4 regions of the Erwinia sp. 9145 genome follow, and region 1 is predicted to be linked to each of the others. Evidence: predicted binding sites of a transcription regulator. Region 1 holds the regulator's gene; each other region holds the start of a gene.
The links. The regulator PurR, encoded in region 1, represses purine synthesis genes. The targets are predictions, from matches to a motif close to CANGCAAACGTTTGCNTG.

Region 1 (7,923 bases):
AACACGATTTAATACCCGTGAACATCTTCTCACCATCGGCCAGACGCTCTGTACACAGCATGGCTTCAATGGCATGGGACTGATTGAGCTACTGAAGGTGGCAGAGGTGCCGAAGGGATCGTTTTATCACTATTTCCCCTCCAAAGAGGCGTTCGGCGTCGCGATGCTTGAACGCTATTTTGCACACTATCATCAGTGCCTGCTCAATGCGCTTAATGCCGACAAAGGCGATCGGCGCAGTTGCCTTGTTGCCTATTACCGACAGTCACTTGACGCCTGGCGTTATGAGAACAACGTTGCCGGTTGCCTCTCCGTGAAGCTCTCTGCGGAGGTGTGCGATCTCTCTGAGCCCATGCGCCTGGCGCTTGATACCGGTTCAAAAGCGCTGGTTGCCACTCTTGCCGATGCCCTTGCGCAGGGGGAGCAGGAAGGAAGCCTGAAGCTGAAAACGTCAGCGACAGCGCTGGCACAGACCATTTATACCCTGTGGCTTGGGGCCAGTTTGCAAAGCAAAATTGCCAGAGAATCGACCGCGCTGGAGAACGCGCTGGCGCATATCGAATGCCTTCTTTCAGGATCACATTAAAAAACCGTTAACCGGTCTATCAGGAGTACCTATGCCATTGAATAAGCTGTTTACGCCATTAAAAACAGGCGCAATTACCGTACCGAACCGCATTTTTATGGCGCCGCTGACGCGTCTGCGCAGCATTGAGCCAGGCGACATCCCCACGCCGCTGATGGGCGAATACTATCGTCAGCGCGCCAGCGCCGGTTTGATCATTACCGAAGCCACGCAAATTTCTGCGCAGGCAAAAGGCTACGCGGGCGCGCCTGGCCTGCACTCAGCCGAACAAATCGCCGCGTGGAAAGCGATCAACGCAGGTATTCATCAGGATGGCGGCCACAGCGCCGTACAGCTGTGGCATACCGGCCGGATTTCGCATAACAGCGTGCAGCCCGATGGTAAGGCGCCGGTGTCATCTTCTGCAATCAACGCCGAAACGCGCACCTCGCTGCGTGATGAAAATGGCCAGGCGATTCGTGAAGCAACCTCCACGCCGCGTGCGCTGACGCTGGATGAGATCCCCGGCGTGGTTAATGACTTCCGTCAGGCGGTAATCAACGCCCGTGAGGCCGACTTCGATTTGGTGGAGCTGCACTCTGCGCACGGTTACCTCATTCATCAGTTTCTCTCTCCGGCCTCTAACCAGCGCGACGACATTTATGGCGGCAGCGTTGAAAACCGTACCCGCTTCGCGCTGGAAGTGGTCGATGCCGCCATCGATGGCTGGAGCGCCGACCGTATTGGTATCCGTATCTCGCCGCTGGGCCCGTTCAACGGGCTGGACAACGGCGAAGATCAGGAGCAGGCGGCGCTCTATTACATCGCTGAACTGGCGAAGCGTAATCTGGCTTATCTGCACCTCTCTGAACCCGACTGGGCGGGTGGCAAGCCTTACAGCGATGCCTTCCGCAACGCGATACGTCAGGCGTACCCTGGCGTGATTGTCGGGGCCGGCGCCTATACCGCCGAAAAAGCAGAAACGCTGATTGAACAGGGCCTGATTGATGCCGCCGCGTTTGGCCGCGTCTATATCGCTAACCCGGATCTTGTCGAACGCCTGCGTATAAACGCACCGCTGAATGAACCCAAACCCGATTCTTTTTACGGCGGCGGTGCCGAAGGCTATACCGATTATCCAACCCTCGCCGATTAACCCTGCGCCCGCTTCTTTACGGAAGCGGCGCGGTAATTTCGCTATACTTGTTTTTTTACCGTTATCGGATGATGACGCTTATCAAGAGGATGTTATGCGTTTACTTCACACCATGCTGCGCGTTGGCGATCTGCAACGCTCCATCGATTTTTATACTAATGTGCTCGGTATGCGCGTTCTTCGCACCAGCGAAAACAGCGAGTACAAGTATACGCTGGCGTTTGTGGGCTATACCGATGAGAGCGAAGGCGCTGTCATTGAGCTGACCTGGAACTGGGGCGTGGACAGTTACAACCTCGGCGACGCCTACGGCCACATCGCGCTGGGCGTGGACGATGTCGCCGCCACCTGCGACAGCATTCGTCAGGCAGGCGGCAATGTCACCCGCGAAGCCGGCCCGGTGAAAGGCGGCACAACGATTATCGCCTTTGTTGAAGATCCCGATGGTTACAAAATCGAGCTGATTGAAAACAAACACGCGGGTCACGGCCTCGGCGCCTGACGCAACGGGTGCCGTCCGGCACCCGTTTCCCCTGCTGCATCCCTCGCTGAAATTTGCCATAATGCGCGCTGCTTTTTTCCCCCAGTGAGATCCTGATGTCTGAAACAAACGAAATGAATGTTCTTAGCGGCCGTTTTCGCGGTTTTTACCCGGTAGTGATTGATGTGGAGACGGCAGGGTTTGACGCCAGAAGCAACGCCCTGCTGGAGATCGCTGCGGTAACGCTGAAAATGAATCAGGATGGCTGGATGGAAAAAGATGCCACGCTGCACTTTCACGTCGAGCCGTTTGTCGGCTCCGTTCTGCAACCAGAAGCGCTGGCGTTTAACGGCATCGACCCAACCAATCCGCTGCGCGGCGCGGTGAGCGAATATCATGCGCTGCATGAAATCTTCAAGCTGGTGCGCAAAGGGATTAAGGACCAGGGCTGCAATCGCGCAATCATGGTGGCGCACAACGCCACCTTCGATCTCAGTTTCGTCAACGCGGCGGCCGAGCGCGCCAGCCTGAAGCGCAACCCTTTTCATCCTTTTGTGACTTTTGATACCGCCGCGCTGAGCGGACTGGTGCTGGGGCAAACCGTGCTGGCCAAAGCCTGCGCGGCGGCACGCATTCCTTTTGACAGCAGCCAGGCGCACTCGGCGCTGTACGATACCGAGCAGACGGCCGAGCTGTTCTGTGAACTGGTTAACCGCTGGAAGCGCCTGGGCGGCTGGCCGCTGCCGGCAATGGAAAACGAGGCATAAAAAAAGGCGGGATATCCCGCCTTATTTATTTGTCGTTCGAAACAGCTTACTGCGCCGCGTCTGAAGGATACTTCTGCGCGGTTTCTTTGATCAGCTGTTGCAGTTCGCCGCGCTGATACATTTCGATAATGATATCGCAGCCGCCGACCAGCTCGCCATCCACCCACAGCTGCGGGAACGTTGGCCAGTTAGCGTATTTAGGCAGTTCAGCGCGTACTTCAGGATTTTGCAGAATATCGACATAGGCAAAGCGTTCACCGCAGGCGGAAAGCGCCTGGACGGCCTGGGCCGAGAAACCGCAGCTTGGCAGCTTCGGGGAGCCTTTCATATACAGCAGAATCGGGTTTTCTGCGATTTGGCGCTCAATTTTTTCAACAGTGCTCATAAATGCCTTCCTCAAACGGATACGTCGTGTCTTTTTATTGTAGCGGCTCTGCCGTCGTGATGAAAACGACATTTTCAGCAGGGTTATTTCTCCTGACGCGTTACCTTGCTCGTAGGGTCATTGCTTTCACGGCAGGTTGAATAAAACACATGCTTTTTTGCCAACGGTTTCTTGCGCTGAGTCATTGAAACAAAAAAGACCTTACCTTTTGGCAAAAAGTTAGATTAGAATTGCCTGGCCCGTCTGCTCAACAGGCAGATAAATCTTATTGCCCTGCTTTTGCCGCTGGCGAAAGCACGAACTGTTAATGGTAACGATGCGTCTATTTATCACGATAATCATGCTGGCTTTTGTTCAGCTTTTCGTCACTGTGGCGCACGCATCGCCCGGCACGCCTGTTAATGCAAAACACCAAAAGGCGAATGCCAAAAATGAACGCGATGACGATCGCCGCAAGCGCAAAACGGTGAAGAGTACAACAACGAAAAAAGTAAAAGACGTCGCCCGCAAACCCCGCACTGCCTCTTCTGCAAAAGCCAAACTTAACAAAAAGCTGGCAGCCTCGCACAAGGTCACCAAATCCCAAATCCTCGCGGCAGCAAAAAACAATGCTTCAAAAAAACGCTACGGTCGCCAGGGGATTAAAACGCTGAAAGAGCGTGAAGCGCTTACCGATAACGCAACCTCCTCACCGCTCAAACTCAGCAAAGCGCACCGCGCGCGCTATCAGAAAGCGCGTGAAACAGCGATGAACAAGCTGATGGGCCAGTTGGGTAAACCTTACCAGTGGGGCGGCACCTCACCTGAGACCGGCTTCGACTGTAGCGGACTGGTCTGGTATGCCTACAAAGACCTGGTAAAGTTTAAGATCCCGCGCACCGCCAACGAGATGTACCATTTGCGCGACGCGGCGCAGATTGACCGCGGTGAGCTGGAAAAAGGCGACCTGGTCTTTTTCCGCATAAACGGGCGCGGCACGGCCGATCATGTGGGCGTGTACCTTGGCGGCGGTAAATTTATTCAGTCTCCGCGTACCGGAAAAGATATTCAGATAAGCGCGCTGTCGGATGATTACTGGCAGGGTCATTATGTTGGCGCGCGCCGTGTGATGACGCCCAAAACCATTCGCTGAGTGTAAAAAGAATAAAAAAGGCCGATCTTAATCGGCCTTTTTTTTAGTGCATCACGGCGGTAAAGCTGAATGCGATAATCATCAACAGCGCAGCGCAGGTCGTCAACAGCGAGAACTTCAGATCGGTATCCATTTACACCCTCTTAATAACCCTGATAGTTGTACCGGTATCAATTTTCCCATATCTGGCGGTAAAAATCTCGTTTTCTTTGGCAGAGCTTGTTAGAATCCGGGCCTCGTTGCGCAACCCGTAATAAAATGCTGTGCCGTTGCGCAAACACCAACGCTTATTCCTTCCTGACGTCACCGACATGCACGCAGCACAGTCTCAGAGGCGGCGGGGAAATTTCGCTTTACGCAATCGTTTAACAAATGACTTATCAATAAGTTGCGATAAGTGCAGGAGTCATTATTTCATGGCAACCATTAAAGATGTGGCCAGGCGTGCCGGGGTGTCCACCACTACCGTTTCACACGTTATCAATAAAACCCGCTTCGTCGCTGAAAATACGCGGGACGCGGTATGGGCCGCCATCAAAGAACTTCACTATTCACCCAGTGCGGTTGCCCGCAGTCTTAAAGTCAATCACACCCGAACCATCGGGCTGCTGGCCACCTCAAGCGAAGCGCCCTATTTCGCTGAGATTATTGAAGCCATTGAAAACAGCTGCTTTGCCAAAGGCTACACGCTGATTTTGGGTAACGCCCATAACGATCTGCAAAAGCAGGAGGCGTATCTGTCGATGATGGCGCAAAAGCGCGTCGACGGGCTGCTGGTGATGTGTTCTGAATATCCCGATGCGCTGATCGAACTGCTGGAAAACAGCCGCAACATTCCGATGGTGGTGATGGACTGGGGCGAATCGCGCGGCGATTTTACCGATACGGTGCTGGATAATGCTTTCGAAGGCGGCTACCTGGTGGGACGCTATCTGATTGAACGCGGCCATCGCGATATCGGCGTGATCCCCGGCCAGATGGAGCGCAATACCGGCGGCGGTCGCCATGCGGGATTTCTGAAGGCGCTTTCTGAAGCGGGCATCACGCTACGCAACGAGTGGCTGGTGCAGGGCGACTTTGAGCCGGAATCTGGCTACCGCGCCATGCAGCAGATCCTGTCGCAGAAGCAGCGCCCCACCGCCGTATTTTGCGGGGGCGACGTCATGGCGATGGGCGCAATTTGCGCGGCCGATGAAATGGGGCTGCGCGTGCCGCAAGACATATCGGTGATCGGGTATGATAATGTGCGCAATGCCCGCTACTTCACCCCGGCGCTGACCACGGTTCACCAGCCTAAACAACAGTTGGGCGAAACCGCATTCGAGATGCTGCTGGACAGGATCACCAGCAAGCGCGAAGATCCGCAAACCATTGAGGTGCATCCCACTCTGATTGAGCGCCGCTCGGTCGCTGACGGGCCGTTCCTTGACTATCGACGCTAATGTTTTTCGCTGAGCCATTCATGGTTCAGCGTATCGGTATCGCCCAGATAATCCAGCAGCCAGCGCATTGCCGGCGAGTCGTCCGCCGCCCGCGACCAGCTTACGCAGCAGGGGCTGTCAGGGAACGGCGCGCCAAGCGTCAACTCACGTAGCGCGCCGCTTTGCAGCAACGGGCGTGCAAAATGCCCCGGCACCATGCCGACGCACAGCCCCGCCAGCAGGCAATCAGCAGCGCTTTCCCAGTCTGGCACCACCAGCCGACGCTGATTATCCAGTGTCCAGGTGGTGCGCTTCGGCAGAGAACGCGACGTATCCTCCAGCACCAGCGAAGGCCACTCCCGCACCGTCTCGTCATCAATGTCTTTTGTACACTGCGCCAGCGGATGACGGGCCTGTACCACACAACGCCAGTTCAGCGCGCCCATGTCACGGAAGGCGTAACGTCCTCCGACCGGAATCGCCTGCGTCGCGCCGATGGCAATATCCACCCTGCCGTCCGCCAGCGCGTCCCAGACGCCGTTGAAGACCTCGGCGGTCAGATGCAGTTCGATATCAGGAAAGTGGCGGTAAAAATCCACTACCATTTGTCGCGTTCGCTGCGGCCGCACGATGCGGTCAACGGCGATATTGATCTGGCCTCGCCAGCCGTTCGCCACCTGCTGACACTGACGACGCGTTGCGAGCATTTTTTTGATAACAGTGCGACCTTCCAGAATGAAAACCTTTCCCGCCTCGGTAAGCACCACGTCGCGATGGCGGCGCTCAAACAGCGGCACAGCCAGCCACTCTTCAAGCTGACGAACAGTATAGCTGACCGCAGAAGGCACACGATGTAGCTCCGCTGCCGCCGCGCTGAAGCTGCCGTTTCTGGCGACAGCATCAATGACTTCAAGTGAATATTCTGACCACATAATCTGCCTGCAAATTTTTTGAACGCAATATGCAAATATTAGCGTTTCACAGCGCGCGTGGCACGCGTTTACACTTTGCGCCATTTCATTCATCTGCCATAAAGAGCATAAAATGCCTTCACCCGGATTTACCCTTTACCTCGCGCTTTTAAGCGTGGTGGGCTTTCTCGCCACTGATATGTACCTGCCCGCCTTTGCTGACATGCAGCAGGATCTGCACACACAACCCGGCGTGATCGGCGCCAGCCTGAGCCTGTTTCTGGCAGGCTTTGCCAGCGCCCAACTTATCTGGGGGCCGCTTTCAGACCGCATCGGGCGACGTCCGGTATTACTGATGGGGCTGGGAATTTTTGCGCTGAGCTGCACGATGATGTGGTGGGCGAATTCCGCATGGGCGCTGTTGGGGCTGCGTTTTCTTCAGGCCGTGGGCATCTGCGCAGCCGCCGTGACCTGGCAGGCGCTGGTTATTGACCGTTATTCTGCCACCCAGGCAAACAAAGTGTTTGCCACCATTATGCCGCTGGTGGCGCTTTCGCCCGCGCTGGCACCGCTGGCTGGCGCATGGGTTCTGAATCACTTTACCTGGCGCGGCATTTTTATCGTGCTGATGGCGATCGCTGTGGTGCTGCTAATCTGCACGCTGTTTCTTTCGCCGGTACGCCGTGCGTCGGCGGGTAACGGCGAGCCAACGCGCTTTTTTACCTTACTGAGGTCACCGGTTTATGTGGGTAACGTGCTGATCTACGCCGCCTGCTCCGCCAGTTTTTTCGCCTGGCTTACCGGGTCGCCTTTTATTCTGTCCGCACTGGGAATGACGCCGGGCGATATCGGGTTGAGCTATTTCCCGCAGACGCTGGCATTTCTGACGGGCGGTTACGGCTGCCGCATGATATTGAAAAAAGTACAAGGTCGCGCGCTGCTTCCCTGGCTGCTGGCGCTCTACAGTCTGAGCATTGTGTCCTTCTTTTTCATTTCGCAGCAGGCCGCGCCGACAATTTTCGCTCTGCTGACGCCTTTCTGCGGCATGGCCGCCGCCAACGGCGCCATCTATCCCATCGTGGTATCGGGCGCATTAACGCCTTTT
Region 2 (7,923 bases), 1.1 Mb from region 1:
CAAGCTGCTGCGCATCGTGCACGTCAGCGGTTTTATCGCCCAGTTGACGATAAACCTGCGCCAGCGCCGTGGCGCCCAGCGCGTTCGCCCCGCCGCCCAGATCAACCAGCAACAGCGCATTATCGCCGCCGGTTTTCAGTTCCGGCGTGACGGTGCGGCGCACGTCCTCCACACGGGCAAAGGCGGTGATCACCAGCGACAGCGGCGAGGTCATTTCGCGCTGTTCAATGCCCTGCTGCCAGCGGGTTTTCATCGACATGGAATCCTTGCCCACCGGGATGGTAATGCCCAGCGCCGGACACAGTTCTTCGCCCACGGCTTTCACCGCCTCATACAAACCGGCGTCTTCGCCCGGATGCCCGGCAGCCGCCATCCAGTTTGCCGAGAGTTTAATGCGCTTCAGCGAGCCAATCTGCGTGGCGGCGATATTGGTGATCGCCTCGCCCACCGCCAGACGCGCGGACGCAGCGAAATCAAGCAGCGCCACCGGCGCACGTTCGCCCAGCGCCATCGCCTCACCGTAGTAGCTGTCGAGGCTGGCGGTGGTCACCGCGCAGTCGGCTACCGGCACCTGCCACGGCCCGACCATCTGATCGCGCGCCACCATGCCGGTTACTGAGCGATCGCCGATGGTGATGAGAAACGTTTTTTCCGCCACCGTCGGCAAATGGAGCACGCGCTTCACCGCGTCCGCCAGGGTAATCTCATCGCGCACCAGCGGTTCGCCCTGCGCCTGTAGCGTGCTGACGTCGCGGGTCATTTTTGGCGTTTTACCCAGCAGCACGTCCAGCGGCATATCGATTGGTTTATTGTCGAAATGGCTGTCGGCGAGCGAAAGGTGCAGCTCTTCTGTCGCTTCGCCAATCACCGCATAGGGCGCGCGTTCGCGCTGGCAAAGGGCATCAAACTGCGCCAGTTTTGACGGCGCAATGGCCAGTACGTAGCGTTCCTGCGATTCATTACACCAGACTTCCAGCGGACTCATGCCTGGCTCATCGCTGAGAATATCGCGCAGGTTGAAGCGGCCGCCGCGCTCGCCATCGCTGACCAGCTCCGGCATCGCGTTGGATAAACCGCCCGCGCCCACGTCGTGAATAAACAGGATCGGATTCTCTTCGCCCAGTTGCCAGCAGCGATCGATCACTTCCTGGCAGCGGCGCTCCATTTCAGGGTTGTCGCGCTGTACCGACGCGAAGTCCAGATCGGCATCCGACTGTCCCGATGCCATTGATGAGGCCGCGCCGCCGCCCAGGCCGATATTCATCGCCGGGCCGCCGAGCACGATCAGCTTCGCGCCGATGCTGATTTCACCTTTCTGCACATGATCGGCGCGAATGTTGCCGATACCGCCTGCCAGCATCACCGGTTTGTGATAGCCGCGCAGTTCAACGCCGTTATGGCTGTTGACCTGTTCTTCATAGGTGCGGAAGTAGCCGGTGAGCGCCGGACGGCCAAATTCGTTGTTAAAAGCGGCGCCGCCAAGCGGCCCGTCGGTCATGATGTCCAGCGCGCTGACGATGCGTGCCGGTTTGCCAAAATCCTCTTCCCACGGCTGTTCAAAGCCGGGAATGCGCAGGTTGGAGACGGAAAAACCCACCAGCCCGGCTTTTGGTTTGGCACCGCGACCGGTTGCGCCTTCATCGCGGATCTCGCCGCCGGAGCCGGTTGCGGCGCCCGGCCACGGTGAAATCGCCGTCGGGTGGTTGTGCGTTTCCACCTTCATCAGAATATGCGCCTGCTCCTGATGGAAATCGTACTGCGCCTTGTCGTCGGCATAAAAGCGCCCAACCTGCGAGCCCTCCATCACCGCCGCGTTGTCTTTGTACGCTGACAACACGTGATCCGGCGTTTTTTCAAAGGTGTTTTTGATCATTTTGAACAGCGACTTCGGCTGCTGTTTACCGTCGATAATCCAGTCGGCGTTAAAGATTTTGTGACGACAGTGCTCCGAGTTCGCCTGGGCAAACATATAGAGTTCAATGTCATTCGGATTGCGTCCGAGCTTTTGAAACGCGGCCAGCAGATAGTCGATTTCATCGTCGGCCAGCGCCAGCCCGAGCCGCCGGTTGGCCTGCTCCAGCGCGCTGCGGCCTTCGCCCAGCATGTCGACGCTTTGCAGCGGCGCGGGTGGGTGATGAGCAAAAAGCTGCGAGGCCTGCTGAAGATCGGTCAGCACGGTTTCCATCATCCGATCGTGCAGCAGCGCCGCGAGCTGCGTCCACTGCGCGTCCGTCAACTGTGGCGCCGTCACGTAAAAGGCCAGGCCGCGCTCAAGGCGCTTCACCTGCGGCAGATCGCAGTTATGCGCAATATCGGTCGCTTTAGATGACCAGGGCGAAATGGTGCCAGGGCGCGGCGTTACCAGCAGCAGACGCCCTTCAGGCGCGTGTCCGGCAAGAGAGGGGCCATATTGAAGCAGCCGCTCAAGGCGCGCTTTTTCATCGGCGCTGAGCGGCGTGCTGACATCGGCGAAATGGACATACTCGGCGTATATATCGCTCACGGAAAGGTGAGCGTCCTGAAAGCGGGCCAGCAGTTTGGTTACACGAAATGCTGACAGAGCGGGCGAACCACGCAGAATTTCCATTATCAGAGATCTCTCTTTTGCGAAGCGCCGGACGACGCTTCTGGGCGCAACGGGGAAAACGGGCGCTATTATAGAGAATCCACACCGGTTACGAAACCGTTTGCGCAGAATTTATCGGGCCTGGAAACTGGCTGAAAAACACGCAATTCCGGATGATTTAAGTTGCAGAGGCGTGTTGAGTTGCGCAAAATGCCCCACGCTCAGGATCAATTAAAGACAATAAATACTGCCGTTACAGACAGAGACCTGCGCAAAATCGAGAGATAACTATTTGAAACGCCTTAAATTTAATTATCTTTTTATCGGGCTTGTCACCGTGCTGCTCGCGCTGGCGCTGTGGCCGTCGATCCCCTGGTATGGCGGATCGCAGGACCAGATAGAACAGATAAAATCGCGGGGAGTTCTGCGCGTGAGTACGCTGACCTCCCCGCTGACTTACTACACCGTCAACAAAGCACCGGCTGGTATGGATTACGAGCTGGCGAAGCGTTTCGCCGATTATTTGGGCGTAAAGCTGGAAATCACCCTGCGTCATAATCTTAACGAGCTGTTTGACGATCTGGAAGACGATAAAGCCGACGTGCTGGCCGCCGGATTGATTTACAACACCGATCGGCTGAGGCGCTTTCGTGCCGGGCCTACTTACTATTCCGTTTCGCAGCAACTGGTCTACAGAATGGGTAAGGCGAGGCCGAAAAACCTGGGCGATTTACGCGGTCGCTTAACGGTTGCCTCCGGCTCCGCTTATCTCTCCACGCTGCGTACGGTGAAACAGAATCAGTATCCCGATCTGGACTGGGCTATCGCCACCGACCAAAGCCCTAACGCGCTGCTTGAAGCCGTTGCCGATGGCAAGCTCGACTACACGGTAGGCGATTCCATCTCCATCGCGCTGCTCCAGCGTATTCATCCGCAGCTGGCGGTGGCGTTCGATATTACCGATGAAGAGCCGGTCACCTGGTACATGCAGCGCGATGAAGACGACAGCCTTTACGCCGCGCTGCTGGATTATTTCAACCAGATGGGCGAACAGGGCGCTATGGCGCGGCTGGATGAAAAGTATCTCGGGCATGTGGGCACCTTCGACTACGTGGACACGCGCACCTTTCTGCGCTCAATTGACAGCATTTTGCCTGGCGTTCAACCGCTGTTCGAGCGCTACGCCACCGCCATCGACTGGCGACTGCTGGCCGCCATCGCTTATCAGGAATCCCACTGGAACCCGCAGGCCACATCGCCTACCGGCGTGCGCGGCATAATGATGCTGACGCGTAATACCGCGGAGAGCCTCAGCGTGCGCGATCGTACCGATCCTGAACAGAGCATTCGCGGCGGCAGCGAATATCTTCGCCGTCTGATGGATAAGGTGCCGCAGACCATACCTGAAGACGAGCGCATCTGGTTTGCGCTGGCCGCCTATAACATGGGGTTTGCGCACATGCTGGACGCGCGCAAATTAACGGAAAAACAGAAGGGAAACCCGGACAGCTGGGCCGACGTCAAACAGCGGCTGCCGATGCTGAGCCAGAGACGTTATTACAGCCAGACCACCTACGGCTACGCGCGCGGGCAGGAAGCCTATAACTATGTGGAAAACATCCGTATTTATCATCTGAGCCTGGTGGGTTATTTGCAGGATCAGGAGCGCAAGCTGGCGCAAAAAGCGGCGGCGGAAGCCGCTCTGGGCGCGGGTTATCCCACGGTGGAACCGCAGGTGGCGCTGAACTGATGCGCTACATCCCGCGCTGTTGCTGCCGCAGCGCCTTTTTCTCGGCGCGGCGGTGGCGAAAAAAATCGCTCAGCATCGCGGCACACTCTTCCGCCAGCACGCCTTCCGTAAACGCCACCTGGTGATTCATGCCCGGATGCCCTAAAACATCCAGCAGCGATCCCACCGCCCCGGTTTTCTCATCCCGCGCGCCAAACACCAGCCGTCCGATACGACTGTGTACCATCGCACCGGCGCACATCACGCAGGGCTCAAGCGTGACGTAAAGCGTGGTATCCAGCAGACGATAGTTTTCCAGCACCGCGCCCCCCTGGCGCAGCGCCATGATTTCCGCATGGGCGGTAGGATCATGATGGCCTATCGGCCGGTTCCAGCCTTCGCCGATCGCGCGTTCGCCCTGCACCAGTACGGCGCCGACGGGCACTTCGCCCTCTTCCCAGGCACGGCGGGCCAGCATCAGCGCGTGGCGCATCCAGACTTCATCGGTCGCTGTGGTGTTCACCTGAGTCTCCAGCAAAAAAAACGCCGGGCATTATAGCCACGGCGCAGGTAAAGACGAAACAACTGATGCTACTCCAACTGCTGTAGCTGACCGCGCGGCGTCACCCGCCAGCGATGCTGGCAGAAAAACAGCAGCGGGTTGTCCTGTTTGCTGTCGCTGTAGCCGCTGTAAAGCTGGAGCGGCGTGCCAATCTTCTCCTCAAGCTGCGCAACCTTTTCGTGCCCCAGACAGCGCATCGCCAGCAGGCGTCCGCCATAGCCGCGCCGCATCTGGCTGGCGATCAGCTTCACACGCGGCAAAAAGGCGGAGTCGAAATAGACCTGTTCCACCAGCGGCTGCGGCGATCCGGTAATCAGCCAGACATCGGCATCGGCGCTGTTGAGATAGTCAATCATACGCTGCTGAACCACGGGAAAAGCGGTTACGCGCTGGCGAAACCACACGGCAAATGCCGCCTCGCGCTTTCTGAGCGCCGTTTCGCTGTGCCCGAAGGTTATCGCCCACAGCAGCAGGCTCATCGGCCAGCGAGCGGCTCGCCCCTTAATCAGCAGGCCCGCGCCGATAACCGGCAGCAGCGGCGCCACCAGTAGCAGGTTCAACGGCTGACGCCATAACAGATAGCGCATAAAGGTGCCAAACATGTCCTGCTGGTGCAGCGTGCCGTCCAGATCGAAAAACACCACGCGTCGCGCCTGACCGGTTGTCAAATATTACTCCTCAGGGTCATTAAATCCCATAAACCACGTAAATATGAAGCCGCCGATCACGGCGGCCAGACAGCCTGCCAGATAGAGCATCACTTTCCCGGAAACAATGGTCAGCGCCAGCGGCAGGCCGGAAAGTCCGAAGGTGATCACGGCGGCGACCTTGCCCGAGCTTATCAACGCGCCGCCAACGGCGCCACCCAGGCAGGCCGCGATGAACGGTTTGCCCAGCGGCAGCGTCACGCCAAAGATCAGCGGCTCGCCGATACCCAAAATACCGACCGGCAGCGCGCCTTTAATCAATTTTTTCAGCCTGTCGCTGCGCGTTTTCATCAGCACCGCAATGGAAGCACCGACCTGCCCCATGCCCGCCATGGCGAGAATCGGCAGCAGCGCGTTAAAACCGTGCGCCTGCACCAACTCCACATGAATGGGTACCAGGCCCTGATGCAGACCGGTCAGCACCAGCGGCAGAAAGGTGCCTGCCAGAACCGCGCCAACCAGCATGCCGCCGCGATCGATCGCCAGCGTGGCGCCGTGCGCTATCGCATCAGAGATCACTCCGCCCAGCGGCTGAAGCACAACTATAGCTATCGTTGCAGTAATAAGTGTAGTCAGAAGCGGATTAAGGATCAGCTCAACGGATTCCGGCAGCCATTCACGCAGCCGTTTTTCAATCCAGCACATCATCACCACCACGAGTAAAACGGCGATCACACCGCCTCTTCCCGGCTGTAGCGCTTCGCCAAACAGCGTAATTTGCGCAAGCTGCGGGCTGGACAAAATCCCTGCCATCACGCCGCCCATCGCGGTAGAGCCGCCGAAAACGCGCGCGGCGTTGACCCCCACAAGGATGTTCATGATCGCAAAAATGGCGGTGCCGAAAATGCCCGCCAGGCCAAGCAGGTTGGGATACTGACTGGCGAAATCGCCGACAACATCCGGACGTTTCAAAATGTTAATGATGCCCACAATCAGCCCGGACGCAATAAAAGCCGGAATTAGCGGAATAAACACGTTCGCTAACTGGCGTAAGGCGTCGCTCATCGGCGCTTTGTATTTTTTCTTCGCCTGCGCCCTGGCGCTGACAGGGTTTGATGTCGCGTCCGGCATCTGCCCGGTCATCAGGCCGCGCATCGCCTCCACCACTTTGGCCGACGCGCCCGGCCCGACGATAAACTGATGCTGTTGCCCCTGGCGGACATAGCCTTTAACGCCGTCCAGCTTGCGTAACGTCGGCAGGTCAACCTGCGCGTCATCGTTAACCTCAACGCGCACGCGCGTCATGCAGTTTTCCAGTTTATTAATATTTCCTGCGCCGCCCATTCCCTGTAATAGTTCGCCTGCAAGACGTTTAGCCTTTTCCATGACCTGATTCCTTTTCTTCCAGCGCCGCGCGCAAAAATCCGTTATGTTTTGCCAGCAGCTCGCCGGCCTGCTCAGCGGTAACGCCGCTCAGCAGCATCAGTATGGCATTCTTCACGTGGAAGTGGCTCTGACGCAACGCCGCTTCCGCGTCTTCGACGGCGCAGCCTGTCGCTTCACACACCATACGGCAGGCGCGATCCACCAGTTTGACGTTGGTCGCCTGCATATCCACCATCAGGTTTTGATAAACCTTCCCGATTTTGACCATCGCCCCGGTTGAGATCATATTCAGCACCAGTTTTTGTGCGGTGCCGGACTTCAGCCGGGTTGAGCCGGTTAACGCTTCGGGGCCGACCACGGGCGAGATAGCAATATCAGCCTCCTGCGCAATCGGCGAGGCCGGGTTGCAGGAGATGGCGGCGGTGCGGCAGCCGAAAGCGCGGGCATAGCGCAGCGCGCCAATCACATACGGCGTGCGACCGGAAGCAGCAAGGCCGATCACCATATCGTTTTTGGTCAGGCCAAGCTGGCGGAGATCCTGCTCGCCCAGTTGCGCATTGTCTTCGGCCCCCTCCACCGCTTTCAGCAACGCGCCGGGGCCGCCCGCGATCAGTCCTACAATCAGGCCGTGCGGCACGCCGAAGGTCGGCGGGCATTCCGCCGCGTCCAGCACGCCCAGACGACCACTGGTGCCCGCGCCCATGTAAATCACTCTGCCGCCAGCCGTCAGTGAAGCCGCAGCGGCATCGACCGCTTTCGCCACCTCAGGCAGCGTCTGGCAAACCGCTTCCGCGACCGTGGCATCCTGCTGATTAAATTTTGTGACCATCGCAAGCGTAGTCAGACCGTCCAGGTTCATCGTATCGGCGTTGCGCGTTTCAGAAATAAGCGAACCAAGGTTCATGTAACGTCTCCAGTGAATATAAAATTCAATATAAATAAATCAATAAGGAATATTATATTCCTTCCCGGCGGCATTTTATCTTACTTTGCCCGTGAAATGTGACTCAGCTATCGATAAACTTAGCGCGAT
Region 3 (7,923 bases), 710 kb from region 1:
CGCGTTACATGGCGGGCCTGCTGACCACCGGCTATGCGGTAGGGCAACTGGTGGGGCCGATGCTGTCTGCTATTTCAACAGCATTGACCCACCGGCTTGAACCGGCGCTGTGGATTGCAGGCGCGGCGCTGGTGGTTGCGGGCGCGCTGGTCTGGCGACGCGATGCGGCGGCAGCGTGAAACTGTTTCATGGCAATTGACAGGGATTCACTGGATTAACGCCAGATTGTGTTCCAAAATAGCGCCTCAGAATTTTGCCCGTTCCCATGAGTACGGGCGTGTCACCTGCCGGAGAAAATATCGCCATGGCTACGTTAAGTCAGGAAGCTGCACTGGTTCACGAAGCGCTGCTCGCCCGTGGGCTGGAAACCCCGCTGCGCGCACCCGCGCGCGAGCTGGATGATGAAACCCGTAAGCGCCTGATCGCTGAACACATGACGGAAATCATGCAGCTGCTTAACCTCGATCTGGACGATGACAGCCTGGCCGAAACGCCGCATCGTATCGCTAAAATGTACGTGAATGAGGTGTTTTCCGGCCTCGACTACGCTAACTTTCCAAAAATCACCCTGATTGAAAACAAAATGAAGGTTGATGAGATGGTGACGGTACGTGACATCACCCTGACCAGCACCTGCGAACACCATTTTGTGATAATCGATGGTAAGGCGACCGTTGCCTATATCCCGAAGGATAAGGTGATTGGCCTGTCAAAAATCAACCGCATTGTGCAGTTTTTCTCCTCCCGCCCACAGGTGCAGGAGCGTCTGACCCAGCAAATTTTGCTGGCGCTTCAAACGCTGCTTGGCACCAACAACGTGGCGGTGTCGATTGATGCGGTGCACTACTGCGTGAAGGCGCGCGGCATTCGTGACGCCACCAGCGCCACCACCACCACCTCGCTGGGCGGGCTGTTCAAGTCGAGCCAGAACACGCGCCAGGAATTTTTACGCGCGGTTCGTCACGTCTGATCGCCGCCGATGCCGCGCATTGATACGCTGGATTTTATTCGCGGGCTGGCCATTACCGGGATTTTGCTGCTCAACATTGTCGCCTTTGGTCAGCCGCACGCGGCCTATCTCAATCCCGCCTGGCAGGGCGCGGCCTCACTGCCCGATGCCCTGACGTGGGCGGTTCTCGATCTGCTTGCCCAACTGAAATTCCTCTCCCTGTTTGCGCTGCTGTTTGGCGCGGGTTTGCAGATGCTGCTGCCGCGCGGCAAACGCTGGCTCCAGGCGCGTCTGACCTGGCTGGTGCTGCTGGGCCTGCTGCACGGCATTTTTTTCTGGGAAGGAGATATCCTCTTCGACTACGGTCTGATTGGGCTGGTGGCGTGGCGGATGATCCGCGATGTTCCTTCCTCCCGCCAGCTGTTCAACACGGGCGTGTTACTGTTTCTGGTCGGCACCGCCGTTCTGCTGCTGCTGGGGCTCTCTTCAGGCCATCAGGCGAACAGCGCCTGGCAGCCCGGGTTTGCTGAAGTACAGTACGAAACCCTGTGGAAGACGCAGGGCGGCTGGCAGGCAGTGCAAAATCGCTTACAGCTCTTCTCCTCAGGCCTGCTGGGGCTGGCCGCACAGTACGGCTGGCAACTGGCAGGGCTGATGATGATCGGCGGCGCGCTGATGCGCAGCGGCTGGCTGCGCGGCAGTTGGGGCATTCAGCACTACCGGCGCGCGGCAGCGCTGCTGATCCCGCTGGCCTGGATTATCAATATTCCTGCTATTTATCTGCAATGGGCCACCGGCTGGGATTACCGCTGGAGCGCCTTTTTCCTTCAGGTGCCGCGTGAGCTGAGCGCGCCGCTTCAGGCCATTGGCTATGCCGCGCTCTGTTTTGGCTTCTGGCCAACGCTGGCGCAGTTCAAAATCACCCGTGCGGTAAGCTGCGTCGGACGCATGGCGCTCAGTAACTATCTGCTGCAAACGTTGCTGTGTACGCTGCTGTTCAATGTCTTCGGCTGGTTTAATACGCTGAGCCGCCTGCAACTGCTGGCCGTCGTGCCGCTGGTCTGGGCCATCAATCTGCTATTCTCCGTGCTCTGGCTGCGCTACTTTCGTCAGGGCCCGGTGGAGTGGCTGTGGCGCCGGCTGACGGTGCTGGGCGGCGGCAAACCGTCAGAAACAGCCTCAGGCGGAAGATGACCGGCATCACAAAGGTTGCAGAATTGTATGTAACCGTTTTCATGATTGTGACGTGATTCACGCAGTAACCTGCAAACCCCTGCCAGAATAGCCGCCAGACACTGTGTGACTGGAAGGGCTATGCAAATTTTAATCAAAGGTAATCGCTGATGATTACCATCCGTGATGTGGCCCGCGCCGCAGGCGTTTCCGTTGCAACCGTATCGCGCGTGCTGAACAACAGCGCCGCCGTGACGCAGGACACGCGTGACATGGTGCTGAAAATCGTCGACTCGTTTGGCTACCGGCCCAACGCCAACGCGCAGGCGCTGGCAACGCAGGTCAGCGATACCATCGGCGTGGTGGTCATGGACGTTTCCGATCCCTTCTTCGGCGCGCTGGTCAAAGCGGTGGACACCGTTGCGCAGCTCGCGCAAAAACATGTGCTTATCAACAACTCCTATCATCAGGCGGATAAAGAGCGTCACGCCATCGAAGTGCTGATCCGCCAACGGTGCAGCGCGCTGGTGGTGCATGCCAAGGCGCTGGGTGATAGCGAACTCAGCGCGCTGATGCAGCAGGTGCCGGGCATGGTACTGATAAACCGTATCATTCCGGGTTTCGCGCATCGCTGCGTTTGTCTGGATAACATCAGCGGTGCGCTGATGGCGACGCGCATGCTGCAACAGCAGGGACACCAGCGAATTGGTTTTCTGGGATCCAGCCATCCGATTGAGGACGTGGAGCAGCGGCGCAGCGGCTGGAAGCAGGCGCTGGTGGGGCAGGGCATTAACCCGCCGGAAAGCTGGACGGCCAGCGCCGAACCCGATATGCAGGGCGGCGAGGCGGCGATGGTTGAGCTGCTGGGGCGTAATCTGCACCTCAGCGCAGTGTTTGCCTACAACGACAGCATGGCGGCGGGCGCGCTGGCGGCGCTGAAGGACAACGGCATTGCGGTGCCGCAGCAAATGTCCGTCATTGGCTTTGATGACATTCCCATTTCCCGCTATACCGACCCGCAACTGACGACAGTCCGCTATCCCATTGTTTCAATGGCAAAAACAGCGACTGAGCTGGCATTAATGGGCGCTGCCGGGCTGCTTGATGACACCGCGCAGCACTGTTTTATGCCGACGCTGGTGCGCCGCCATTCCGTGGCGATCTGCCAAAGTGTGGCGGCAGTCACTAACCCAAGCGATTCTGCGGTGTAACCGTTTTCAATTTGTGAGTAAATTCACAGTTAATTAACATCGTCTTCTCTATGATTGCAGCGACTCAATGAGGGTGAAACATGATGTAACGCCGTTCAGCCCCCCTGAACCGCCCGTTGCACTGCTCATGAAACGGTTTATTTCACAGCATTCTGGAAGCGTTACCGTACAGGGAAGTCGGGCATTGTTTTAACAATTAAACGGCTTTGCGTAACGTTATCTTAACCTTACTGCCTCGCCGGTAAATTAGCGTCTCGCCTGGTCAACGGGCGCGGCGCTGAGTACGACCCTACATAAAACCGGAGATACCATGAATAAGAAGGCTTTCACGCTCACTGCCCTGGCTGCCAGCATGATTTTTGGCGCAACGGCTCACGCCGCTGATACCCGTATCGGCGTGACCATCTATAAATACGATGACAACTTTATGTCCGTTGTGCGTAAAGATATTGAGAAAGAAGCAAAAAACAGCAGCGGCGTTCAACTGCTGATGAATGACTCTCAAAACAGCCAGTCCACCCAGAACGATCAGGTTGACGTTATGGTCGCGAAAGGCGTGAAGGCGCTGGCTATTAACCTGGTTGATCCGGCTGCCGCCGCGGTGGTGATCAGCAAAGCGAAAGCCAACGACATTCCTGTTGTCTTCTTCAACAAAGAGCCGACCGCGAAAGCGCTGGCCAGCTATGATAAAGCCTATTACGTCGGCACCGATTCAAAAGAGTCCGGCGTTAAGCAGGGCGAGCTGATTGAAAAACACTGGAAAGCCACGCCGGCCTGGGATCTGAATAAAGACGGCGTGATCCAGTTCGTGCTGCTGAAAGGCGAGCCGGGCCATCCTGATGCTGAAGCGCGTACCAAATATGTTATCGAAACCCTGAACAAAGACGGTATCAAAACTCAGCAGCTGCATATGGATACCGCCATGTGGGATACCGCACAGGCTAAAGATAAAACCGACGCGTGGTTGTCTGGCCCGAACGGTAACAAGATTGAAGTGGTTATCGCCAATAACGACGCCATGGCGATGGGCGCAGTTGAAGCGCTGAAATCGCATAATAAAGCCAGTGTACCGGTGTTTGGCGTGGATGCGCTGCCAGAAGCGCTGGCGATGGTGAAATCAGGCGCAATGGCCGGTACGGTGCTGAATGATGCGAAAAACCAGGCGCGCGCTACTTTCCAGATGGCCAAAAACCTGGCGGACGGTAAACCTGCCACCGAAGGCACCGACTACAAACTGGACGGGAAAGTGGTACGCGTAGCCTACGTGCCGGTGGATAAAGATAATCTGTCTGAGTTACCTAAGTAATTACGATGTTTATGGGCGCGATCGCGCCCCTTTACGGGCCCGCCTGCGGGCGGCCCGATAATATGCCACGTTTAGCCAGGTAGAATTATGGGCAGCGATAAAGTGCAGACTCAGCGTGAATATCTGCTGGAGATGACTGGCGTCAGCAAGTCATTTCCCGGCGTTAAAGCGCTGGACAACGTGAATTTAAAAATTCGCCCTCACTCAGTTCATGCCCTGATGGGCGAGAACGGCGCGGGTAAATCCACGTTATTAAAATGCCTGTTTGGCATTTACAGTAAAGATGCGGGGAGCATTGTTTTTCAGGGCAATGAGATTGATTTCAAAAGCTCCAAAGAAGCGCTGGAAAATGGCGTATCAATGGTGCATCAGGAACTCAACCTGGTTTTACAGCGCACGGTAATGGATAACATGTGGCTGGGACGTTATCCACGTAAAGGTTTTTTTGTCGATCAGGACAAAATGTACCGCGATACCAAAGCCATTTTTGACGAGCTGGATATTGATATCGATCCGCGTGACAAAGTTATTACGCTGTCGGTTTCGCAAATGCAGATGGTGGAAATAGCCAAGGCGTTCTCCTATGACGCGAAAATCGTCATTATGGATGAGCCAACCTCTTCATTAACGGAAAAAGAGGTGAACCATCTGTTCACTATTATCCGTAAACTGAAAGAGCGCGGCTGCGGCATCGTTTATATCTCGCACAAGATGGAAGAAATATTCCAGCTCTGCGATGAAATTACGATTTTGCGCGACGGGCAGTGGATCGCCACCCAGCCGCTGGAAGGGCTGGATATGGACAGGATCATCGCCATGATGGTGGGGCGTTCACTGAATCAGCGCTTCCCGGATAAAAGCAACGTGCCGGGCGAAACCATTCTTGAAGTTCGCAACTTAACCTCACTGCGCCAGCCGTCGATACGCGATATTTCGTTTGACCTGCGTAAAGGCGAGATCCTCGGCGTGGCAGGGCTGGTGGGCGCGAAGCGTACCGATATTGTGGAAACGCTGTTCGGCATTCGTGAAAAGTCTGGCGGCACCATTAAGCTGCACGGCAAAGCGATTAATAATCACAGCGCCAACGAAGCCATTAATCACGGCTTTGCGCTGGTGACCGAAGAACGCCGCGCGACCGGTATTTATGCGTTTCTGGATATCGGTTTTAACTCGCTCATTTCCAATATTCGTAAATATAAAAACAGCCTCGGATTGTTGGATAACAGCCGGATGAAAAGCGATACCCAATGGGTTATCGATTCTATGCGGGTTAAAACACCGGGACATCGCACCTCCATTGGCTCACTGTCGGGCGGCAACCAGCAAAAAGTGATTATTGGTCGCTGGCTGTTAACCCAGCCTGAAATACTGATGCTTGATGAACCGACGCGCGGCATTGACGTGGGCGCCAAGTTTGAAATTTATCAGTTAATTTCTGAGCTGGCGAAAAGAGAGAAAGGCATCATCATTATTTCTTCTGAGATGCCGGAGCTTTTAGGTATTACCGACAGGATACTGGTAATGAGTAACGGCATGGTTGCAGGTATTGTTGAAACGAAAACGACTACGCAGAACGAAATCTTACGTTTGGCATCGTTGCATCTTTAATAGGGTAAGGGCTGTTACCATGAATGCTGTAAATAAAAAGAATGCGCTCACCTGGTTAAAAGAGGGCGGGATATACGTTGTATTGCTGGTGCTGCTGGCAATCATTATCTTCCAGGACCCCACTTTTTTAAGTTTGATGAACTTAAGTAATATTTTAACCCAGTCATCCGTCCGTATTATTATTGCGCTCGGCGTGGCGGGACTGATTGTCACCCAGGGCACCGATCTTTCTGCGGGACGCCAGGTAGGTCTGGCGGCGGTGGTTGCCGCCACGCTGCTACAGGCAATGGACAATGCCAACAAAGTCTTTCCTGATATGAATACCGTGCCGATCCCACTGGTGATCCTGACGGTGTGCATCATCGGCGGCATTATCGGCCTGGTTAACGGCCTGATCATCGCCTACCTGAAGGTGACGCCGTTTATCACCACGCTGGGTACCATGATCATCGTTTATGGCATCAACTCGCTCTATTACGACTACGTGGGCGCGTCGCCTATTGCCGGTTTTGATGAGAAGTTCTCAACCTTTGCCCAGGGCTTTATTCGTCTTGGCGATTTCAAACTCTCCTACATCACCTTCTACGCCGCCATCGCGATATTTTTCGTCTGGGTGCTGTGGAATAAAACCCGCTTTGGTAAAAACATTTTTGCTATCGGCGGCAACCCTGAAGCGGCGAAAGTGTCAGGCGTGAACGTAAACTTCAACCTGATCCTGATCTATGCGCTGTCCGGCGTGTTCTACGCTTTTGGCGGGATGCTCGAAGCAGGCCGCATCGGCTCAGCAACCAACAACCTGGGCTTTATGTACGAGCTGGATGCGATTGCCGCCTGTGTGGTTGGCGGCGTGTCATTTGCCGGCGGCGTGGGCACGGTGGCTGGCGTGGTGACCGGGGTGCTGATCTTCACCGTTATCAACTACGGTCTGACCTATATCGGGGTGAACCCTTACTGGCAGTACATCATTAAGGGCGGCATCATTATCTTTGCCGTGGCGCTGGATTCGCTGAAGTACGCACGTAAGAAATAACGCTTTCGTGGTTATCGCGGCCAGGCAATGCCTGGCCTTTTTTATTGCGCGTCGCGCGGTTTCAGCTTCTGTTGCAGTTCAAGCAACTGCTCCGGCGTAACCGCAGGATAGCTTTGCGCATCCTCCGGCACCGACTGACTGGCGGGAATGGGCACCAGCGGCCCGAGAAAACGCGGTTCACGTTTCCGTAAATATAAATCCGCCAGCGCGCCTAACCGCGCGCCCACTTCACGCACACGAATATTCAGCATGTTTTTTGGCGAAGGTACGGCATAGCACTGCGCCTGAATCCCCATATGCAGGGCGATAAACAGCGCGCGCTCGCAGTGAAAACGCTGGGTGATAATAATAAAGTCGTTGGTATCAAACACTTTGCGGGTACGGACGATAGAGTCCAGCGTGCGGAAACCCGCATAGTCGAGCACGATATCCGCTGGCGCAACGCCTGCCGCAATCAGATCGCGTCGCATGGTCATCGGTTCGTTATAGCTTTGCTGCGCATTGTCGCCGCTCAGCAGCAGGTAGTTAATTTTCCCGCTGTTATAGGCGTTAAGCGCGCCCTGCATGCGATAGAGGTAATACTGATTGATCACGCCGGTGCGGTAATACTTAGCGGTGCCAAGCACAACGCCGACCTGACGATGCG
Region 4 (7,923 bases), 1.4 Mb from region 1:
TCCGCCCCGATTTTGCCCGGCGCCTGAAGCAGCACCAGCGCCATAAAATCCGCCGCCACGCTGACGATAACCTTGCGGTTGTTCAGTTCGGCAATGAGATCGGTGTAATCATGCGCTTCGCCGGTGGTGCCGACCTGTTGCAGCAGCACGCCAAAGATGTCCTGATGATCCAGCACTTTTTCCGCTTTATCGACCAGCACCTCAAAGCCGAAGGTTTCGGCGCGGGTGCGCACCACGTCAAGCGTCTGCGGATGAACGTCTGCGGCCACAAAGAAGCGGTTGGCCGCTTTTAACTTGCTGATGCGTTTTGCCATGGCCATGGCCTCGGCCGCCGCGGTGGCTTCGTCCAGCAGCGAGGCGGAAGCAATATCAAGCCCGGTTAAATCCAGCGTGACCTGCTGGAAGTTGAGCAGCGCTTCAAGCCGTCCCTGAGACACCTCCGGCTGATAAGGCGTGTAGGCGGTGTACCAGCCTGGGTTTTCCAGCATGTTGCGCAGAATAACCGGCGGCGTCAGCACCGGCGTATAGCCCATGCCGATAAAGGATTTATAACGCAGGTTCTGCCCGGCAATCGCCTTCAGTTCGGCCAGCGCCTGATGCTCGGTAAGCGCGTCGCCCACCGCCGGCGGGCTGGGCAGCTGGATGTCAGCCGGTACGATCGAAGCAATAAGTTCGGAGAGCGAGCTGGCGCCCGTGGCGTTCAACATTGCCGCCTGCTGCTCCTGTGACGGGCCGATATGGCGTTCGATAAACGCGCCGTTGTGTTCAAGCTGGCTGAGTGTCTGCGTCATTAGCGGTAAATCCTGAATCGGGCAAAAAATTGAATTCAGGCGCGGCAGCGCGCCGCCCCTGAAAAGAGATGAGATTACTCGTCGATGCTGGCTTTATAGGCGTCCGCATCCATCAGCGCACTGAGTTCGCTCTCGTCGCTGGCCTTGATCTTAAACAGCCAGCCTTCGGCGTAAGGGGCGCTGTTGACCAGTTCCGGCTCACCGTCTAGCGCGCTGTTGACCTCAACGATTTCGCCACTGAGCGGCGCGTAAATATCCGACGCGGCTTTTACCGACTCGGCCACGGCGCAATCGTCGCCCTGACTGTAGGTATTGCCGACGTCAGGCAGATCGACAAACACCATATCGCCAAGCAGCTCCTGCGCGTGCTCGGTGATCCCCACGGTATAGCTGCCGTCGGCCTCTTTACGCACCCATTCGTGACTGTCACGGTATTTCAGTTCATTCGGCACATTGCTCATCGCCACGCTCTCCTGATTATTATGTGTCGGGCCGCACGGCCCGCTTAACAGAAAATATTATGCGACCGGTTTACCGGCGCGGACAAAGACGGGTTTGGTCACCCTGACCGGCATTTCACGATTGCGGATCTGCACAATCGCCTGCTCGCCGATACCGGCAGGCACGCGGGCCAGCGCAATACTACAGCCCAGCGTGGGCGAGAATGAGCCGCTGGTGATCACGCCTTCCTGAACGTTGCCCGCCGCATCGGTGAAGCGCACCGGCAGTTCATTGCGCAGCACGCCTTTTTCGGTCATGACCAGGCCCACAAGCTGCTGCGTACCCTGTTCGCGCTGCGCTTCAAGCGCCTCGCGTCCGATAAAATCGCGGTCGGCAGGCTGCCACGCAATCGTCCAGCCCATATTTGCCGCCAGCGGCGAGACGCCTTCGTCCATCTCCTGACCGTATAAATTCATGCCCGATTCAAGACGCAGCGTATCGCGCGCGCCAAGGCCCGCTGGCTTGACGCCCGCCTCAACCAGCGCCTGCCAGAATTCAGCGGCCTGCTCATCAGGTAAGGCGATTTCATAACCTGCCTCACCGGTATAGCCCGTGGTCGCGATAAACAGTTCACCGGCCTGCACGCCAAAAAACGGTTTCATACCGGCTACTGCCTGGCGCTGCGCCGCGTCAAACAGCGACTGTGCTTTCGCCTGTGCGTTCGGCCCCTGTACGGCAATCAGCGACAAATCGTCGCGCTCCGTCAGCGTTACGCCATAACCCTGCGCATGCTGGCTAATCCAGGCGAGATCTTTTTCCCGCGTGGCAGAGTTCACCACCAGACGAAAATAGTCCTCGGTCATAAAGTAAACAATCAGATCGTCAATCACGCCAGCAGAAGCGTTCAGCATGGCGGTATAAAGCGCCTTACCTGGCTGAGTCAGTTTGGCCACGTCGTTGGCGAGCAGGTAACGCAGGAAGTCGCGCGTGCGTGCGCCACGCAGGTCAATAATGGTCATATGCGATACATCAAACATGCCGGCGTCGGTGCGCACCGCATGATGCTCATCCATCTGAGAACCGTAGTGCAGCGGCATCATCCAGCCATGAAAATCCACCATGCGCGCGCCGCAGGCGTGATGCTGTTCGAACAAAGGCGTCTGCTGAGTCATATCATTCCCATATTTAATGGCGTTTTGTGGCGTTCGCGCCGGGCGAATAACAGCATGCGCAAACGATACCCTTGCTCAGACGTTATCACTGAACGCGTCGATTAACCATAAGTGAAACGAGGTCAAGATGGCTTATACGGCGCGGTCGGGCGCAAAGATTTTCCAGCATTTCAGGCTAAAAAAAAGCGCAATACCCCACAGATATCGCATAAAACTGCGCAGAAAGCAGAATGAACGTCGTTATCTGGCAGGAATCAAACACATTCAGGCGGCGAAAAAAACGCTTATCCATGAAAAAAAATAATGCGAAGCGGCAGGTAAAATTAGTTTATTTCAACCTGTCGCTGTTTCAGGGAACCATAAATGCGCTGCGGCCACTTAATGGCCAAATGGGATTGAGACAGAGCAAATAATGCAGATTAAATCTACACAACAGACGCTTGCCTTGCATAAGGCGGTTGAGCAGCACGATACGGAAAAAATACGTGAGCTACGTTCTGAAGGGCATAAAACCGTTCATTTGAATGACGAGAAACAGTCACCGATAGATCTGTTGGCGCGGCGTCGATCCATCGACACCGGTCTGCGTGAGAAGATGCATGGCGCTCTGATGTCCTCTCTTAACCCGACCGCGCCTGAAGGTTACACCAAACCGGAGGCGCTGCACGGCTCACCGTGGGGATTTGAGATCCTCGCTGCCGGCGCACTTAAAGGCGGCGTTAATGACGCAAAAGGCGGCTCGGCCTCGCTTGAAGGACAGGTGTTTTTTTCAGATCGCACGCCGGAAAAGTCAGATGATGCCACCACCCGACTCAATTTAAGGAGTAAAGCGCGCATCTATTCGCAAGGTGAAGGAATGCATACCAGTAACCCTGTTGCACGCGCTTTTCAGCATCGAATGGCGCAAGAGATAAGGCATCACCTTGCAAGCGGTAAAGCACTGACGACAACCAACAAGTTGTTCACCCTTGATGTTCAAAATGAGCATACTCCCGAGCAGGCAACTGCCTTATGGTTACAAAGTAAACTTACCGGCTCACGTATTAATATTATCCAGCAATCGGAGGATGCCTCACTTGCGGGCAGCGCAAAACTACTGGACGTCCCTGAGCCTTTTAATCTCAAATTCAATGACGGTAGCCAGCAGTCTTTCAGTGGTGAAGCGCTGAAACAGCTTGTTGACCGTGGGGCAGAAACCCTTCAGCAGCAGCTTGAAGCCGGTAAAGCGCCTTTATTAGGCATGATTAACAACGGGAAAATTGTCCCCATGGTTTTCGGCTTCAGCAGGATCGATGACCTGAAAAGCCATTCGATTCCGACCTTGTTCGGAAACAATAGTAAAAATTTCAGTTATCAAAGTGAAAACCACCCGCTGAGCGGTTCCGATAAGGGCGGAAAGCTGAAAGAGATTGAGCTCAGAAGCCTTCAGGATTTCACCACCCTGAACCTGGCATGCCTGGCAAAAGGCGTGCAGATCCCTTCCGGCACGTTGATCAGACTGAATCCCACACCGCGCGAAAAACAGGATAACAATCTGAAAGCGCGTTACTTAAATCCTCAGCAGAGTGCTGGATTTCAGCAAAAGCTCGCCGCCATGCTGAAAGACGAAAACATTGAAATACAGGGTGCCAGCCTGACGGATCTTCAGCGCATTAATCAGGATTTGCGCGGCAGAGATCTTGCCGTATTGCTGTAACGCGCGCCGGAAAATTTCCTGCAACAGCATATGCTGACGTTTTTAGAATAAGTTTGTTAAAAAACTTCCCGGATGCACGTAATGTATTAAATTGAAAAGGTTTTAAAAATGCAGATCAAATCCTCGCCGCATAATCTGGCGCTGCATGAGGCAGTGAAAGAGCATGACGTTGGAAAAATTCGCCAGTTACGATCCGAAGGTCACAAAGCCCATCATCTGGATGAGAAGTTGCAGTCGCCTGTCGATTTGCTGGCGCGCCGCCGCTCTATCGATCAACAGCTTCGCGAGAACATGCACAGCGCCCTGCTTGCTTCACAAAATCCTACGGCGCCAAAAGGTTACACCAAGCCCGAAGCGCTGCACGGTTCGCCCTGGGGCTTTGAGATCCTCGCTTCCGGCGAACTGAAAGGCGGCGTAAATGATACGAAAGGCGGCTGGGCTTCCCTTGAAGGACAGGTTTTTTTCTCCGATCGCACCCAGGGTAAAACTGACGATCTCACCACCCGCCAAGACCTGAGAAGTAAAGCGCGTGACTATTCAGAAGGAAAAGGTATTCACAGCAGCAGCCCCTATTCGCGCGCTTTTCAGCATCGAATGACGCAGGCCCTTGACTATCATTTTGCCAGCGGCAAAGCGCTTAACGCCACCGGTGACGCCGACAAGGTGGAAATGGAAGAAGGGCAGACGCTGGAGCAGAGCGCAACGCTGTGGTTGCAAAATTTCCTGAAAGAATTCCGCAGCGACGATCCAAAAAAAATCGATGCTGAACCATTTGAAAGTAAAGCGGAACTGATGAAGTTCCCGGCATCTCTTGATTTTAAGCTGAACGGACAAAGCCAGCACACCGTCAGCGGCGACGCATTAAAACAATTTGTTGCTCAGGCAAACAAAACGCTTCAGCAGCAGCTTGAAGATGGAAAGGCACCGCTGCTAGGCATGGTCAATAACGGCAAAATTGTGCCGATGGTGTTTGGTTTCAGTAAAATCGACGACTTAAAAAATCACACCGTACCTGTGCTGACGCGCGGCAATGGCGTAAGAAATTTCAGCTACCAAAGTGAGAATCATCCACTCGGCGGCTCAGCGAAAGGGGGAAAGCTGAAAGAAATTGAACTCTGTAATTTGCAGGATTTAGCCACCCTGAGCCTCACCTGCATGGCAAAAGGCGTGAAGATCCCGGCAGATACGCTGATAAGAATTAATCCCACGCCGAGGGAAAAAAGAAATGATAATCTCAAAGCGCGCTACCTTGATCCTCAACAGCTTGATGGATTTCAGCAAAAGCTGGTGGCCACGCTGAAAGAGAACAACCATGAGATCCAGAATGCCAGCCTGAAGGACTTGCAGCAATTCAATCAGGATTTACGCAATATGGATCTCAACGCGCTGTTGTAACGTCTCAGCGCAGCCACTCAGGCATGTCATTCAGGCCCATCGCCTGCTTCAGCAGGCGCGGCTTCACGCCGGGCAGGCTGTCCGCCAGGCTCAGGCCCACATCGCGCAGCAGCTTTTTCGCCGGATGGTTGCCGTTGAACAGCTCACGGAAACCCTGCATGCCTGCCAGCATCATTGCCGCACTGTGCTTGCGGCTGCGTTCGTAACGGCGCAGATTGAGATGCTCCCCAATGTCTTTGCCCTGCTGATGTAAACGACGAATTTCGCCAATCAACCCGGCGGCATCCATAAAACCCAGGTTTACGCCCTGTCCCGCCAGCGGATGAATGGTATGTGCCGCATCACCTACCAGCGCCAGGCGATGGGCTGCAAAACTGCGTGCATAGCGCCCCATCAGTGGGAAGGTTTTTCGCTCGCTTTCCACCCGGCACAGGCCGAGCCGCAGATCGAACGCCACCGAGAGCTGCTGATTAAACAGTGCTTCTGGCATTGACTGTAGCCGCGATGCCTCCTGCGGCGAAAGAGACCAGACGATTGAGCAGAGATGCGGATCGCTGAGCGGCAGGAATGCCAGTATCCCTTCGCCGTGGAAAACCTGTCGCGCCACCGCCTCGTGCGGCTGCTCGCAACGAATGTTCGCTACCAGCGCGTGGTGTCCGTAGTCCCAGAAAGCCAGAGGAATGTCGGCCTTGTTGCGCAGCCATGAGTGAGCGCCGTCAGCACCAACCAGCAATCTGGCGCTCATCATCGTACCGTCTGCGAGGGTAACGAACGCTTCGTTATCGCCAAAGGCCACCTGTTGAAGCCCGGCGGGTGACACCAGCGTGACATCGCTCAGTCCGCTGGCCCGATCCCACAGCTCCTGATGAATCACCGCGTTTTCAATGATGTGGCCCAGGTGCGGCAGGCTTTGCTGCCGTTGGTCAAATTCAATGCGGCCAAAGCTGTCTTTATCCCATACTTCCATGCCGTGATAAGCGCTCGCCCGCACGGCCAGAATCTGCGTCCAGACGTCAAGATGCTGGAGAAGCCGTTCGCTGGCGGCATTTATTGCAGAAACCCGCAGCGCATGCGGCGCATCAGCGGCAGTGGCGACCGGCGCCTCGCGCTCCAGCACGGCAATTTTCAATCCGCTGCCTTGCAGACCACAGGCGACCGCAAGGCCGACCATTCCGCCGCCAGCAATAATGACATCATACGTTTGCATTTCAGCTCTCCTTAACGCTCAACCCAGCCTAACGTGCGCTCGGCCAGCAAATTTCGCACCAGCGGGATGGAATCCATTGCCAGCAACCCAAGATTACGCCCTGCCACCAGCGGCGTGTAACGATTGGCAAAAATTCTGACCAGCGTATCGGTAATACCGATGGTGGTTTCGGCATCCGGCTGGCGACGCTGCTGGTACTGGTGCAGCACCGTAAAGCTTCCGGCGTCCTGTCCGGCGCGCCAGGCGGCGGCGAGCGTTTCCGCCAGCGTCATCACATCGCGCAGCCCGAGGTTAAAGCCCTGTCCGGCGATAGGATGCAGCGTTTGCGCCGCATTCCCCACCAGCGCCAGTCGATGAGAGACACGGTGCGCGGCAGCCTGAAGCTGAAGAGGATAGCTGTGCCGCTGGCCCACCTGGGTAAAGCGGCCGAGCCGCCAGCCAAAGGCGCGCTGAAGTTCAGAGAGAAATTGTGTATCGCTCCATCCATCAATCCGGGATTTATCAGCCAGCGGATGACACCACACCAGCGAACTGCGCCCTGCCGACATCGGCAACAGCGCCAGCGGGCCGTGTTCGGTAAAGCGCTCCCAGGCGCGGCCCGAATGCGGCTGCTGCGAGGAAACATTCGCAATAACGGCCACCTGCTGATAATCGTTTTTCTGCCACTGAACGCCACAGGCGCGGGCAACGTCAGAATGGGAGCCGTCTGCCGCCACCAGCAGCTTGCCTTCAAGCGTTTCGCCGGTATCCAACGTCACGCTGACGCTGGCCTGTTGACGATCTACCGTCGCCACTTTTGCCGGGCAGCACAGCCGCACGCCCGGCGCTTTTTTCAACAACGCGTAGAGGCGCTGCCCGATGTCGTGCAGCTCAACTACCTGACCGAGTGCCGGAATGTGGTAGTCGGCGGCGTCGAGAGAGACAAAGCTGGCATGGCCGCGATCGCTGACGTGAACGTGCGTAATGGCCGTTGCGCATGATTTTAGCGCAGGCCAGAGATTAATTGCCGCCAGTTGACGACAGGTACCTTCCGCCAGCGCAATGGCCCGGCCGTCGTAGCCGGGATGCGTGCGGGTTTCCGGTTCGCTGGCTTCCACCAGCGTCACCGCAAGCCGCCCCTGCGTGAGGTGGGAGATGGCCAGCGCCAGCGTGGCCCCCGCCATGCCTCCGCCTGCAATAATGATGCTCATCGCGCCGCCGCCATCAGTGCTTCGATTTCAT

Region 2: a site for PurR is predicted at 2,677-2,694, ahead of purL (phosphoribosylformylglycinamidine synthase). Genes of this name have one in related genera too.
Region 3: a site for PurR is predicted at 2,170-2,187, ahead of galS (HTH-type transcriptional regulator GalS). Genes of this name have one in related genera too.
Region 4: a site for PurR is predicted at 2,553-2,570, ahead of gcvT (glycine cleavage system aminomethyltransferase GcvT). Genes of this name have one in related genera too.

What each region holds. Positions count from the first base shown of each region.
Region 1 covers NZ_JQNE01000001.1:1,720,987-1,728,909, reverse strand. The annotation lists gene FA91_RS08490 (TetR/AcrR family transcriptional regulator) at 1-586, shown strand, start outside; gene FA91_RS08485 (alkene reductase) at 618-1,721, shown strand; gene gloA (lactoylglutathione lyase) at 1,816-2,223, shown strand; gene rnt (ribonuclease T) at 2,319-2,969, shown strand; gene FA91_RS08470 (Grx4 family monothiol glutaredoxin) at 3,016-3,354, opposite strand; gene FA91_RS08465 (C40 family peptidase) at 3,671-4,486, shown strand; gene FA91_RS20990 (YnhF family membrane protein) at 4,530-4,619, opposite strand; gene purR (HTH-type transcriptional repressor PurR) at 4,903-5,928, shown strand; gene punR (DNA-binding transcriptional activator PunR) at 5,925-6,839, opposite strand; gene punC (purine nucleoside transporter PunC) at 6,952-7,923, shown strand, end outside.
Region 2 covers NZ_JQNE01000001.1:2,777,294-2,785,216, forward strand. The annotation lists gene purL (phosphoribosylformylglycinamidine synthase) at 1-2,590, opposite strand, end outside; gene mltF (membrane-bound lytic murein transglycosylase MltF) at 2,859-4,316, shown strand; gene tadA (tRNA adenosine(34) deaminase TadA) at 4,321-4,818, opposite strand; gene yfhb (phosphatidylglycerophosphatase C) at 4,887-5,525, opposite strand; gene FA91_RS13270 (PTS transporter subunit EIIC) at 5,529-6,890, opposite strand; gene murQ (N-acetylmuramic acid 6-phosphate etherase) at 6,877-7,794, opposite strand.
Region 3 covers NZ_JQNE01000001.1:2,435,862-2,443,784, reverse strand. The annotation lists gene FA91_RS11785 (YbfB/YjiJ family MFS transporter) at 1-179, shown strand, start outside; gene folE (GTP cyclohydrolase I FolE) at 305-970, shown strand; gene yeiB (DUF418 domain-containing protein YeiB) at 980-2,143, shown strand; gene galS (HTH-type transcriptional regulator GalS) at 2,293-3,333, shown strand; gene mglB (galactose/glucose ABC transporter substrate-binding protein MglB) at 3,644-4,639, shown strand; gene mglA (galactose/methyl galactoside ABC transporter ATP-binding protein MglA) at 4,727-6,247, shown strand; gene mglC (galactose/methyl galactoside ABC transporter permease MglC) at 6,267-7,277, shown strand; gene sanA (outer membrane permeability protein SanA) at 7,319-7,923, opposite strand, start outside.
Region 4 covers NZ_JQNE01000001.1:3,077,002-3,084,924, forward strand. The annotation lists gene gcvP (aminomethyl-transferring glycine dehydrogenase) at 1-791, opposite strand, end outside; gene gcvH (glycine cleavage system protein GcvH) at 866-1,252, opposite strand; gene gcvT (glycine cleavage system aminomethyltransferase GcvT) at 1,310-2,404, opposite strand; gene FA91_RS14595 (hypothetical protein) at 2,817-4,100, shown strand; gene FA91_RS14600 (hypothetical protein) at 4,209-5,495, shown strand; gene ubiI (FAD-dependent 2-octaprenylphenol hydroxylase) at 5,500-6,702, opposite strand; gene ubiH (2-octaprenyl-6-methoxyphenyl hydroxylase) at 6,714-7,892, opposite strand; gene pepP (Xaa-Pro aminopeptidase) at 7,889-7,923, opposite strand, start outside.